DNA from 3 places in the Umezawaea sp. genome. Region 3 is predicted to be linked to each of the others. Evidence: riboswitches for the same ligand, from Rfam matches in the RefSeq annotation. Region 3 holds a riboswitch; each other region holds the start of a gene.

The links. A riboswitch is a leader RNA that binds a small molecule or an ion and turns the genes downstream of it on or off. The one in region 3 is predicted to bind glycine.
Region 1: it holds a riboswitch for glycine, as region 3 does, so the genes downstream of both, gcvP (aminomethyl-transferring glycine dehydrogenase) here and gcvH (glycine cleavage system protein GcvH) in region 3, are expected to answer to the same signal.
Region 2: it holds a riboswitch for glycine, as region 3 does, so the genes downstream of both, gcvT (glycine cleavage system aminomethyltransferase GcvT) here and gcvH (glycine cleavage system protein GcvH) in region 3, are expected to answer to the same signal.

Annotation. Positions count from the first base shown of each region.
Region 1 covers NZ_DBNGPQ010000103.1:92,958-96,223, forward strand. The annotation lists gene AC156L_RS24335 (MerR family transcriptional regulator) at 1-353, shown strand, start outside; glycine riboswitch at 955-1,050, shown strand; gene gcvP (aminomethyl-transferring glycine dehydrogenase) at 1,213-3,266, shown strand, end outside.
Region 2 covers NZ_DBNGPQ010000092.1:34,033-37,298, forward strand. The annotation lists gene AC156L_RS20620 (helix-turn-helix transcriptional regulator) at 1-302, shown strand, start outside; gene AC156L_RS20625 (hypothetical protein) at 411-767, shown strand; gene AC156L_RS20630 (DUF3817 domain-containing protein) at 794-1,096, shown strand; glycine riboswitch at 1,165-1,252, shown strand; glycine riboswitch at 1,253-1,347, shown strand; gene gcvT (glycine cleavage system aminomethyltransferase GcvT) at 1,465-2,565, shown strand; gene glyA (serine hydroxymethyltransferase) at 2,586-3,266, shown strand, end outside.
Region 3 covers NZ_DBNGPQ010000083.1:39,896-43,161, forward strand. The annotation lists gene AC156L_RS18850 (TetR/AcrR family transcriptional regulator) at 1-407, shown strand, start outside; gene ald (alanine dehydrogenase) at 431-1,543, opposite strand; glycine riboswitch at 1,775-1,867, shown strand; gene gcvH (glycine cleavage system protein GcvH) at 2,022-2,402, shown strand; gene AC156L_RS18865 (L-serine ammonia-lyase) at 2,402-3,266, shown strand, end outside.

The DNA of each region.
Region 1 (3,266 bases), on a different contig from region 3:
CGTTCAAGGACATCCTCGTCCTCAAGGTGGTGAAGCGGCTGCTGGACACCGGTGTCTCGTTGCAGAACATCAGGGTCGCGGTAGACCACCTCCGCAAGCGCGGCGTGCAGGACCTGGCCAGGATCACGTTGTTCAGCGACGGCACGACGGTCTACGAGTGCACGTCCCCCGAGGAGGTCGTCGACCTCCTCCAGGGCGGTCAGGGCGTGTTCGGCATCGCGGTGAGCGGCGCCATGCGGGAGATCAGCGGCACCATCCACGAGTTCCCCGCGGAACGCGCGGACGGCGTGGAGGTCGACGCCGTCGGCAACGACGAACTGTCCCAGCGCAGGCGCAACCGGGCCATCGGCTAGCTGTCCGGAACCCGTCGGACCGCGGTGGTGTCGGAAGCGCCCGAACGCCGCTGGTCTTCACGACCGCGGCCGTGGCTCCCCACACCGCCGCGGCCCGCTCGTCCCAGGGGGAACGGTCGATCCGGACCGGGTCGACCGCGGATGGTTTCGTCACGAATCGAACGACCACTCCGGTGTCGCGCGTCCGCTGACGCACCGGAGTCCTTCCGCTTCGTGGAAGCAGTGTCGTCGCCGCTCCTCGTCACCTCGCGCGGTCGAGCCCGACGCCTTCTTGTGGCCCAGTACGGGCCGGTCGAGTCCGGGGGCTTCTTGTCGCCCCGCGCGGTCGAGCCCGACGGCTTCTTGTGGCCCCGCGTGGTCGGGTTGAGTCGACGGCTCCTCGCCCGGTGGACCCGCTCACGGGGACCATCGCACTCGCCGGTGAGGCCGGGGCGCGGTGGCCCCTCGGCCGGTGAGCCCGTCCGCGGTGGCCGCCGCCGAGCCCCGTCCAACGCCCCGCCCACCCCCTCGTCCCGCCGCGTCCGGGTGTGACGTGCGGTGATCCGCGTCGCGCCCGCGCTACCCGTGCGGTGCCAGGCGGTACGATCGGCCGGTAGTCGCATGACCCCGTGCGGGAGAGTCCGGACCCGGCGAGGTTCGGCGCCGAAGGAGCAAATCCTCCCCGGAACCTCTCAGGCGCAAGGACCGCACGGGATAGACGCCTCTGGAAAGTGGGCCGGTTTTTCGGTCCCGCCGACGGTGAAAGCCCGGTTTCGGCCGGGTGAAGCTCTCAGGCGCCCGCCGAGCGGGTTGGAGACAGAGGGGGAGGGCAGACGGCAGAAGTGTGTCCGTAGCCCAACCCTCGCCGGAGGCGCCTTCCATGACGCAGGACCGCATTCCTCTCGCCGCTCTCGAGCACGGCACCCCGTTCGCCGACCGCCACGTGGGCCCCCGGCCCGCCGAGCTGGCCCGGATCCTCGATGTCATCGGTGTCGGCTCGCTGGAGGAGTTGGCGCAGCGGGCGATCCCGCCGTCGATCCGCGAGGGCGACCTGGTGCTCGACCTGCCCGCGCCCGCCACCGAGACCGAGGCGCTGGCCGAGCTGCGCGAGCTGGCCGGGCGCAACCGGCCGATGACGCAGATGATCGGCCTCGGCTACTACGGGACGATCACGCCGCCGGTCATCCGCCGCAACGTGCTGGAGAGCCCGGCCTGGTACACGGCCTACACGCCGTACCAGCCGGAGATCTCGCAGGGGCGGCTCGAAGCGCTGCTGAACTTCCAGACGATGGTGGGCGACCTGACGGCGCTGCCGCTGTCGAACGCGTCGATGCTGGACGAGGCCACCGCCGCCGCCGAGGCGATGACGCTCGTGCGCCGCGCAGGCAAGTCGAAGTCGACGAAGTTCGTGGTCGACGCCGACACGCTGCCGCAGACGCTGGCCGTGATCGAGACCAGGGCCGAGCCGCTGGGCATCGAGATCGTCGTCGCGGACCTGTCGCAGGGCATCGAAGGACTCGGCCTGGGCGGAGACTTCTTCGGCGTGCTGCTGTCCTACCCCGGTGCGTCCGGCGTGGTCCGCGACCACGAGTCGGTGATCGCCGAGGTGCACAAGGCGGGCGCGAACGCGGTCGTCGTCGCCGACCTGCTCGCGCTGACGCTGCTGCGCCCGCCCGGCGAGATCGGCGCGGACGTCGTCGTCGGCACGACCCAGCGCTTCGGCGTGCCGATCGGGTTCGGCGGACCGCACGCCGGCTACATGGCCGTGCGCACCGGCCTGGAGCGGCAGCTCCCCGGCAGGCTCGTCGGGGTGTCCGAGGACGCCGACGGCAACCGCGCCTACCGGCTGGCCCTCCAGACGCGCGAGCAGCACATCCGCCGCGAGAAGGCGACCTCCAACATCTGCACCGCGCAGGTGCTCCTCGCCGTCATCGCCTCGATGTACGGCGTCTACCACGGCCCCGACGGCCTGCGGGCCATCGGCACGCGCGCCCACCGGATGGCCACGGTGCTGGCCGCCGGCCTGGTCGAGGGCGGCGTGGACGTCCTGCACGGCGAGTTCTTCGACACGGTGCAGGCGCACGTGCCCGAGCGCGCGGCAGCGGTCGTCGACGCCGCGCGAGCGCTCGGCATCAACCTCCGACTGGTCGACGACTCGACCGTCGCCATCGCGTGCGACGAGACCACCACCCGCGCGAACCTGGTCGACGTGTGGCAGGCCTTCGGCGTGCAGGTGCCGGACGTGGACGCGCTCGACGCCGACACCGCCGACGGCATCCCCGCCGAGCTGCGCCGCACCTCGGAGTTCATGACGCACCCGGTGTTCCACCTGCACCGCTCGGAGACGGCGCTGCTGCGCTACCTGCGCGCGCTGTCCGACAAGGACGTCGCGCTCGACCGCAGCATGATCCCGCTCGGCTCCTGCACGATGAAGCTGAACGCCACGGCCGAGATGGAGCCCATCACCTGGCCCGAGTTCGCCGACCTGCACCCGTTCGCCCCGGCCGAGGACGCCGAAGGCCTGCTGGCACTGGTCAAGGACCTGGAGGACTGGCTCGCGGAGGTCACCGGCTACGACGCGGTCAGCATCCAGCCGAACGCGGGCAGCCAGGGCGAGTTCGCCGGACTCCTCGCGATCCGCGCCTACCACCGCGGGCGCGGCGAAGCGGCCCGCGACGTCTGCCTCATCCCGTCCAGCGCCCACGGCACCAACGCCGCCAGCGCCGTCATGGCCGGGATGCGCGTGGTCGTGGTGAAGTGCGACGACAAGGGCAACATCGACCTCGGCCACCTGCGCCAGACCGTCGACGAGCACCGCGACGACCTCGCCGCGATCATGATCACCTACCCGTCCACGCACGGCGTCTACGAGGACACCGTCCGCGAGGTCTGCGCCCTCGTGCACGACGCGGGCGGCCAGGTGTACGTCGACGG
Region 2 (3,266 bases), on a different contig from region 3:
CCAGCCCCGCGTACGTGGCGGCGATGCGGAGGAGGGCACCCGAGGTGCCCGAGGTCCTCCTGGAGGCGGCGGCGAGCTACTGGCAGCTCGTGGGCGACCTCGCCGAGGCGGAGCAGTGGTGGGACGCGGGCATCAGCCCGTTGGACCAGCGCGCTCTGGACTACCGGGTGGCCGGGCTCCTGCCCGCGGACCTGGGTCGTCGACTCGGCCCGATGACGGTGCTCCAGCACCTGCGTCGGGGTAGTGCGGCAGCGTGGTGCGTCGCCAGGTTGCAGCGGCAACGCCGGGACGGCGTGGCCTAGGACGGTCGGCGGTCCGGATACGGGAGTGGGCTCCGAGCGGAGCCCCAACCCTTGGGTCACCCGGCCCTGGACCTCCAGCCGCAGTACCGCCGGTGCTAGTTTGGAGAGGTGACCGGCGGTCCTCTCATCACCCCCCAGCGCCTGGGCATCGCTCTGGTGTGCGCGGTCGCGCTGGTGGGCTGTTGCGGTCTCGCGTGGTGGCAGTGGACGAGGTTCGAATCCGCCAGCGGGACCTTCCAGAACCTCGGCTACGTGTTGCAGTGGCCGCTGTTCGGACTCTTCCCGGCCTTCATGGTCTGGCGCATCCGCAAGCTCGACGCGCAGCGCAAAGCCGAGCCGCCCGTGGTCGCACCCGCGCCTGTCGTTACCGTTGACGCCGTCAGGGCTCCCGTCGTGGACACCGACGACGAGCTGGCGGTCTACAACCGCTACCTCGCCGAGCTGAACGCGCGGGACCAGCGGTAAGCGGAACGAAGGCGGTCGGACGGGCGATGAGCGGTGCGTTGAACCGGTTCAGGTTCATGGCCTACGTGGTCGGTGTGGGCCTGTTGCTGCTGGTCGTGGCCATGCTCTTCAAGTACGTGGGCGACTCGACCGGCATGATCAAGCTCGTCGGTCCGGTCCACGGCTTCCTCTACGCCATCTACCTGGTGATCGCCGTCGACCTCGGGCTCAAGGCCCGCTGGTCCATCAAGGGCACGATCCTGGTCCTGCTCGCGGGCACGATCCCGTTCCTGTCGTTCTACGCGGAGCGCAAGGTGGTCGAGCGCGTCCGGGAGGGCGTCCCCCTGTGAGGCGACCCCTGTTGACCTGCGGCACGGCCTGCGAATAGCGTCTGGCGGTATCAACTGAACACGGCCGTCGATGGCGCGCGGAAGAGTCCCCGCGAGGGGCGCCGAAGGAGCAACTCCTCCCCGGAATCTCTCAGGCACCGGTACCGCGCGACGCAGGCAACTCTGAAAAGCAGGCGCACCCGTGCGCCTCGCCCACGGTGCAAGTCGCGCTCGCGCGTCGAAGCTCTCAGGCTCATGACAGAGGGGGAGGCTCGCTCACAGGAGGAGTCTCGCCGATGACCGTGTCCCCACTGCCCGCCGCCGGTCGACCGGTCGCCCCCGCGGCGCGGTCGGCCGTTGAGCATGCCCACCAGGGAGGATCCACCCAGATGGAAAGCCGTCGGACGCCGCTGCACGCCGAGCACGAGGCGCTGGGCGCCATGTTCACCGACTTCGCGGGCTGGCGGATGCCCCTGCGCTACGACAGCGAGCTGGCCGAGCACCACGCGGTCCGCCGGACGGCGGGGCTGTTCGACCTCACGCACATGGGCGAGATCGTGCTGGAGGGCCCGGAGGCGGGCGCCGCGCTCGACCACGCGCTGGTCGGCCACTGCTCCGCGATCGGCGTCGGCCGCGCCCGCTACACCATGATCACCCAGGCCGACGGCGGTGTGCTGGACGACCTGATCGTGTACCGGCTGGGCGACACCGAGTACCTCGTCGTCGCGAACGCCTCCAACGCCGCGCTGGTGTTCGGCGAACTGGTCGAGCGCGCGAAGGGCTTCGACACCGCCGTGGTCGACCGGTCGACGGACTACGCGCTGCTCGCCGTGCAGGGGCCGAACTCCACCGCGATCCTGGCGGGCCTCACGCCGACCGACCTGGCGACGGTGAAGTACTACGCCTCCTACCCGACCGAGGTCGCGGGCACCCCGGTGCTGCTGGCCAGGACGGGCTACACGGGCGAGGACGGCTTCGAGCTGTTCACGGCACCGGCCGACGCGCCCGCCGTGTGGGCGGCGCTCCTGGAGGCGGGCGAGGAGCACGGCCTGAAGCCCGCGGGCCTCGGCTGCCGCGACACGCTGCGCCTGGAGGCCGGGATGCCCTTGTACGGCAACGAACTGAGCACCTCCCGCACCCCGTACCACGCGAACCTCGGCCGGGTCGTGAAGCTCGACAAGCCCGGCGACTTCGTCGGGCGCGACGCGCTGGCGAAGGTCGCGGAGTCCGGTGTGGACACCACGCTCGTCGGTCTCAAGACCGAGGGACGCCGGGCGCCGAGGCACGGGTACACCGTGCTGGACGCCGACGGCGCCGCGGTCGGCGAGATCACCAGCGGGGCCCTCTCCCCGACGCTCGGGTACTCGGTGGCGATGGCCTACGTGGCCAAGGGCAGCGCCGAGCCCGGCACCAAGCTGGCGGTGGACGTCCGGGGCAGGCAGGAGCCCGTCGAGGTCGTCGCACTGCCGTTCTACAAGCGCGCCAACTGATCCGTCCCAAGGGAGACCACATGTCGGACCACTTCAACACCTCCCTCGCGGAGTTCGACCCGGAGGTGGCGGAAGCCGTCGCCGCCGAGCTCGCCCGCCAGCAGAACACGCTGGAGATGATCGCGTCGGAGAACTTCACCCCGGTGTCGGTCCTCGAAGCGCAGGGATCGGTGCTCACCAACAAGTACGCCGAGGGCTACCCCGGCCGCCGCTACTACGGCGGCTGCGAGAACGTCGACGTCGTCGAGCGGCTCGCCATCGCGCGGATCAAGGAGCTGTTCGGCGCGGGCTTCGCCAACGTGCAGCCGCACTCCGGCGCGCAGGCGAACGCCGCCGCGATGTTCGCGCTGCTGAACACCGGCGACACGATCCTCGGCCTCGACCTGGCCCACGGCGGTCACCTGACGCACGGCATGCGGATCAACTTCTCCGGCAAGCTGTACAACGTGGTGCCCTACCACGTGTCCGATTCGGACGGTCTGGTCGACATGGCCGAGGTCGAGCGCCTCGCCCAGGAGCACCAGCCGAAGCTGATCGTCGCGGGCTGGTCGGCCTACCCCCGCCAGCTGGACTTCGCGGAGTTCCGCCGGATCGCGGACTCCGTGGGCGCGTTCCTGATGGTGGACATGGCCCACTTCGCCGGTCTCGTCGCCGCGGGTCTGCACCCGAGCCCCGTGCCGCACGCGCACGTGACCACGACC
Region 3 (3,266 bases):
TGAGTCACTTCCGGCAGCTGTTCCACCGCCACACGTGGCTCCCGCACCTCCAGGGGCTCTACCCGAACATCGGGCCGAACGCGGTAGGGCTGGCGGAGTCGGTGCTGGCGGTGCTGGTGGGCACCGGGCTCTCGCAGGTCGAGTCGAGCCGCGCGGCCAGCACCCTGATGAGCTTCGTGACCGGCTTCGCGTCCTCCGAGGTGCGGTGGGCCGAGCAGTCGTCCCCCGCCGGGCAGCCCGACCCGGCGTGGATCGCGGTGCTGGTCGAGCGGTACCGCGAGCGCTTCCCGCTGTTCACGAGCCAGTTCGTCCTGACGGAGCTGTGGGAGGCCGACGCGCAGTTCGACCACGGCCTCGACTGCGTGCTCGCGGGTCTGGAAACGCGAACCGGGCAGCCGCACAGGTAGCTGCCCGGCCCGTCCCGCAGTGGTCAGACGACCTGGTCGAGGGGGGTGTGCGGGAGCGCGAGCGCCTCCGCCACCGGGAGGTTGACGAGCTGGCCGGCGTGCACGTTCAGGCCCGGCGCGAGGGAGGCGTCGGCGCGCAGCGCGGGCTGCCAGCCCTTGTCGGCCAGCGCGACCGCGTACGGCAGCGTCACGTTCGTGAGCGCGTAGGTCGAGGTGCGCGGCACGGCGCCGGGCATGTTCGCGACGCAGTAGAAGACGGACTCGTGGACCTGGAAGGTCGGGTCCGCGTGGGTCGTGGGGCGCGAGTCGGCGAAGCAGCCGCCCTGGTCGATCGCGATGTCGACGAGCACCGAACCGGGCTTCATCCGCGCGACCAGGTCGTTGCTGACCAGCTTCGGTGCCTTGGCGCCGGGCACGAGCACCGCGCCGATGACCATGTCGGCCTCGCGCACGGCCTGCTCGACCGCGTAGGCGTTGGAGGCGATCGTGCGGAGCTTGCCGCCGAACTGGGCGTCGACCTGCCGCAGGCGGTCCACGTTCGTGTCGAGGATCTGCACGTCGGCGCCCATGCCGACGGCGATCGTCGCGGCGTTCACCCCCGCCACGCCGCCGCCGATGACGACGACCCGCGCGGGGGCCACACCGGGCACGCCGCCGGGCAGCACGCCCCGGCCGCCGGAGGGCTTCATCAGCGCGAACGCGCCGACCTGCGGGGCGAGGCGGCCCGCGACCTCGGACATCGGGGCCAGCAGCGGCAGGGCGCCGTTCGCGGTCTGCACCGTCTCGTACGCGATGGCCGTCGTGCCGGACGCGATCAGCGCCTCGGTCAGCGGCAGGTCGGCGGCCAGGTGCAGGTAGGTGAACAGCACCTGCCCGGCGCGCAGCCGGTGGTACTCCGCCGCGACGGGCTCCTTGACCTTGAGCACCAGCTCACCCTCGGCCCACACCTCGTCCGCCGAGGCCAGCACCTTCGCGCCCGCCGCCTCGTACTCGGCGTCGGTGATGGCGGAACCCAGACCCGCGCCCGCCTCGACGAACACGTCGTGGCCGCGGCTGGTCAGCTCGTGGGCACCGGCGGGGGTCAGCGCGACGCGGTACTCGTGGTTCTTGACCTCGCGGGGAACGGCGATCCGCACGGTGACTCCTTCGACCTCGGAGAGCGGGAGCTGGGCTGCTGGTTCAAAGGTCCGGCATGCCCAGCACGCTGTCATCGTGTTCGCGGCACTACCGCGTAGGGGTCGGTTTGTGCGCGTGGCACAACGAGATCGGGTTTCGCCGTCCGTGCGCGCGTTGACACCCGATCTGCGGCCACATAGCTTTCAGCACGTTCGCCAACTGAAGAACGGCCGGGGCGCCCTCGCGGCGCCGCAACCCGAGCGGGAGAGTCCCCGGCAGTCGCCGGGGCGCCGAAGGAGCAAGTACCCCGCACACTCTCAGGCAACGAGAACCGCTCGGGCGAGGCGACTCTGGAAAGCGCGCTCCGGGCGCGCACCCACGGTGCAAGCCGCGTTCGCGCGGTGAAGCTCTCAGGTCCCATGACAGAGGGGGAGTCGGACCGACCCCAAGGTCGGCGCGGTTGTCGCGCGCCTGCCCCGAGCCCCGTGGAGTGCCGCTGTGGACCACCCCGAACACCTGCTCTACACCCCCGAACACGAATGGGTCGACTGGACGCCCGGCACGCAGGAGCCGGTCACGGTCGGCATCACGTCCTACGCCGCCGAGTCGCTGGGCGACCTGGTCTTCGTGCAGCTGCCCGAGGTCGGCGAGCGCGTCACGTCCGGCGACGTGTGCGGCGAGCTGGAGTCGACAAAGTCGGTCAGCGACCTGTACGCGCCGGTCAGCGGTGAGGTCGTGGAGGTCAACGGGGGCGTCGTCGACGACCCGGCGCTGATCAACTCCGACCCGTACGCGGCCGGGTGGCTGTTCAAGGTCCGGGTCGAGAACGCCGAGGGTCTCCTCACCGCCGCGAAGTACGTGGAACTGACGGGCAGCTGATGGCGATCAGCGTCTTCGACCTGTTCTCCGTCGGCATCGGACCCTCCAGCTCGCACACCGTCGGCCCGATGCGCGCCGCGTCGATGTTCGTCGACCGGCTGCGCTCGCGCGGCCTGCTGGACGGCGCGACGCGCGTGCACGCGGAGCTGTTCGGCTCGCTCGGCGCGACCGGCCACGGTCACGGCAGCCCCAAGGCGGTGCTGCTGGGCCTGGAGGGGTGCAGGCCCGAGGAGGTCGACCCGGCGGCGGCCGACGAGCGGTTCGAGGAGATCAAGCGGACCGGGCGGCTGAGGCTGGGCGGCGCGCACGAGATCGCCTTCGTCCACGACAAGCACCTCGTCATGCACCGCCGCAAGTCGCTTCCCGTGCACCCCAACGGGATGCGCTTCGAGGCGTTCTCGGACGACGGGTCCCTCGACCACGCCGTGTACTACTCGGTCGGCGGCGGGTTCGTCGTGGACGAGCACGCCAGCGGCGCGGACAAGATCAAGGCCGACGACACCCCGTTGGCCCACCCGTTCCTCACCGGCGACCAGTTGTTGGCCCGCACCAGGGAAACCGGGCTGTCCATCAGCTCGGTGATGCTGGAGAACGAGCAGTCGTGGCGCGGCGAGGGCGAGATCCGCTCCGGGCTCCTGCGGATCTGGCACGTCATGCAGGAGTGCGTCGAACGCGGCTGCACCGAGCACGGCATCCTGCCCGGCGGCCTGAAGGTGCGCCGCCGCGCCGCCGAGATGCGCAAGGCGTTGGCGGGCGAGCACTTCGCCACCGACCCGCTGCGCGTCATGGACTGGGTGACGCTGTTCGCGCTGGCCGTCAACGAGGAGAACGCCGCGGGCGGGCGCGTGGTCACCGCGCCCACCA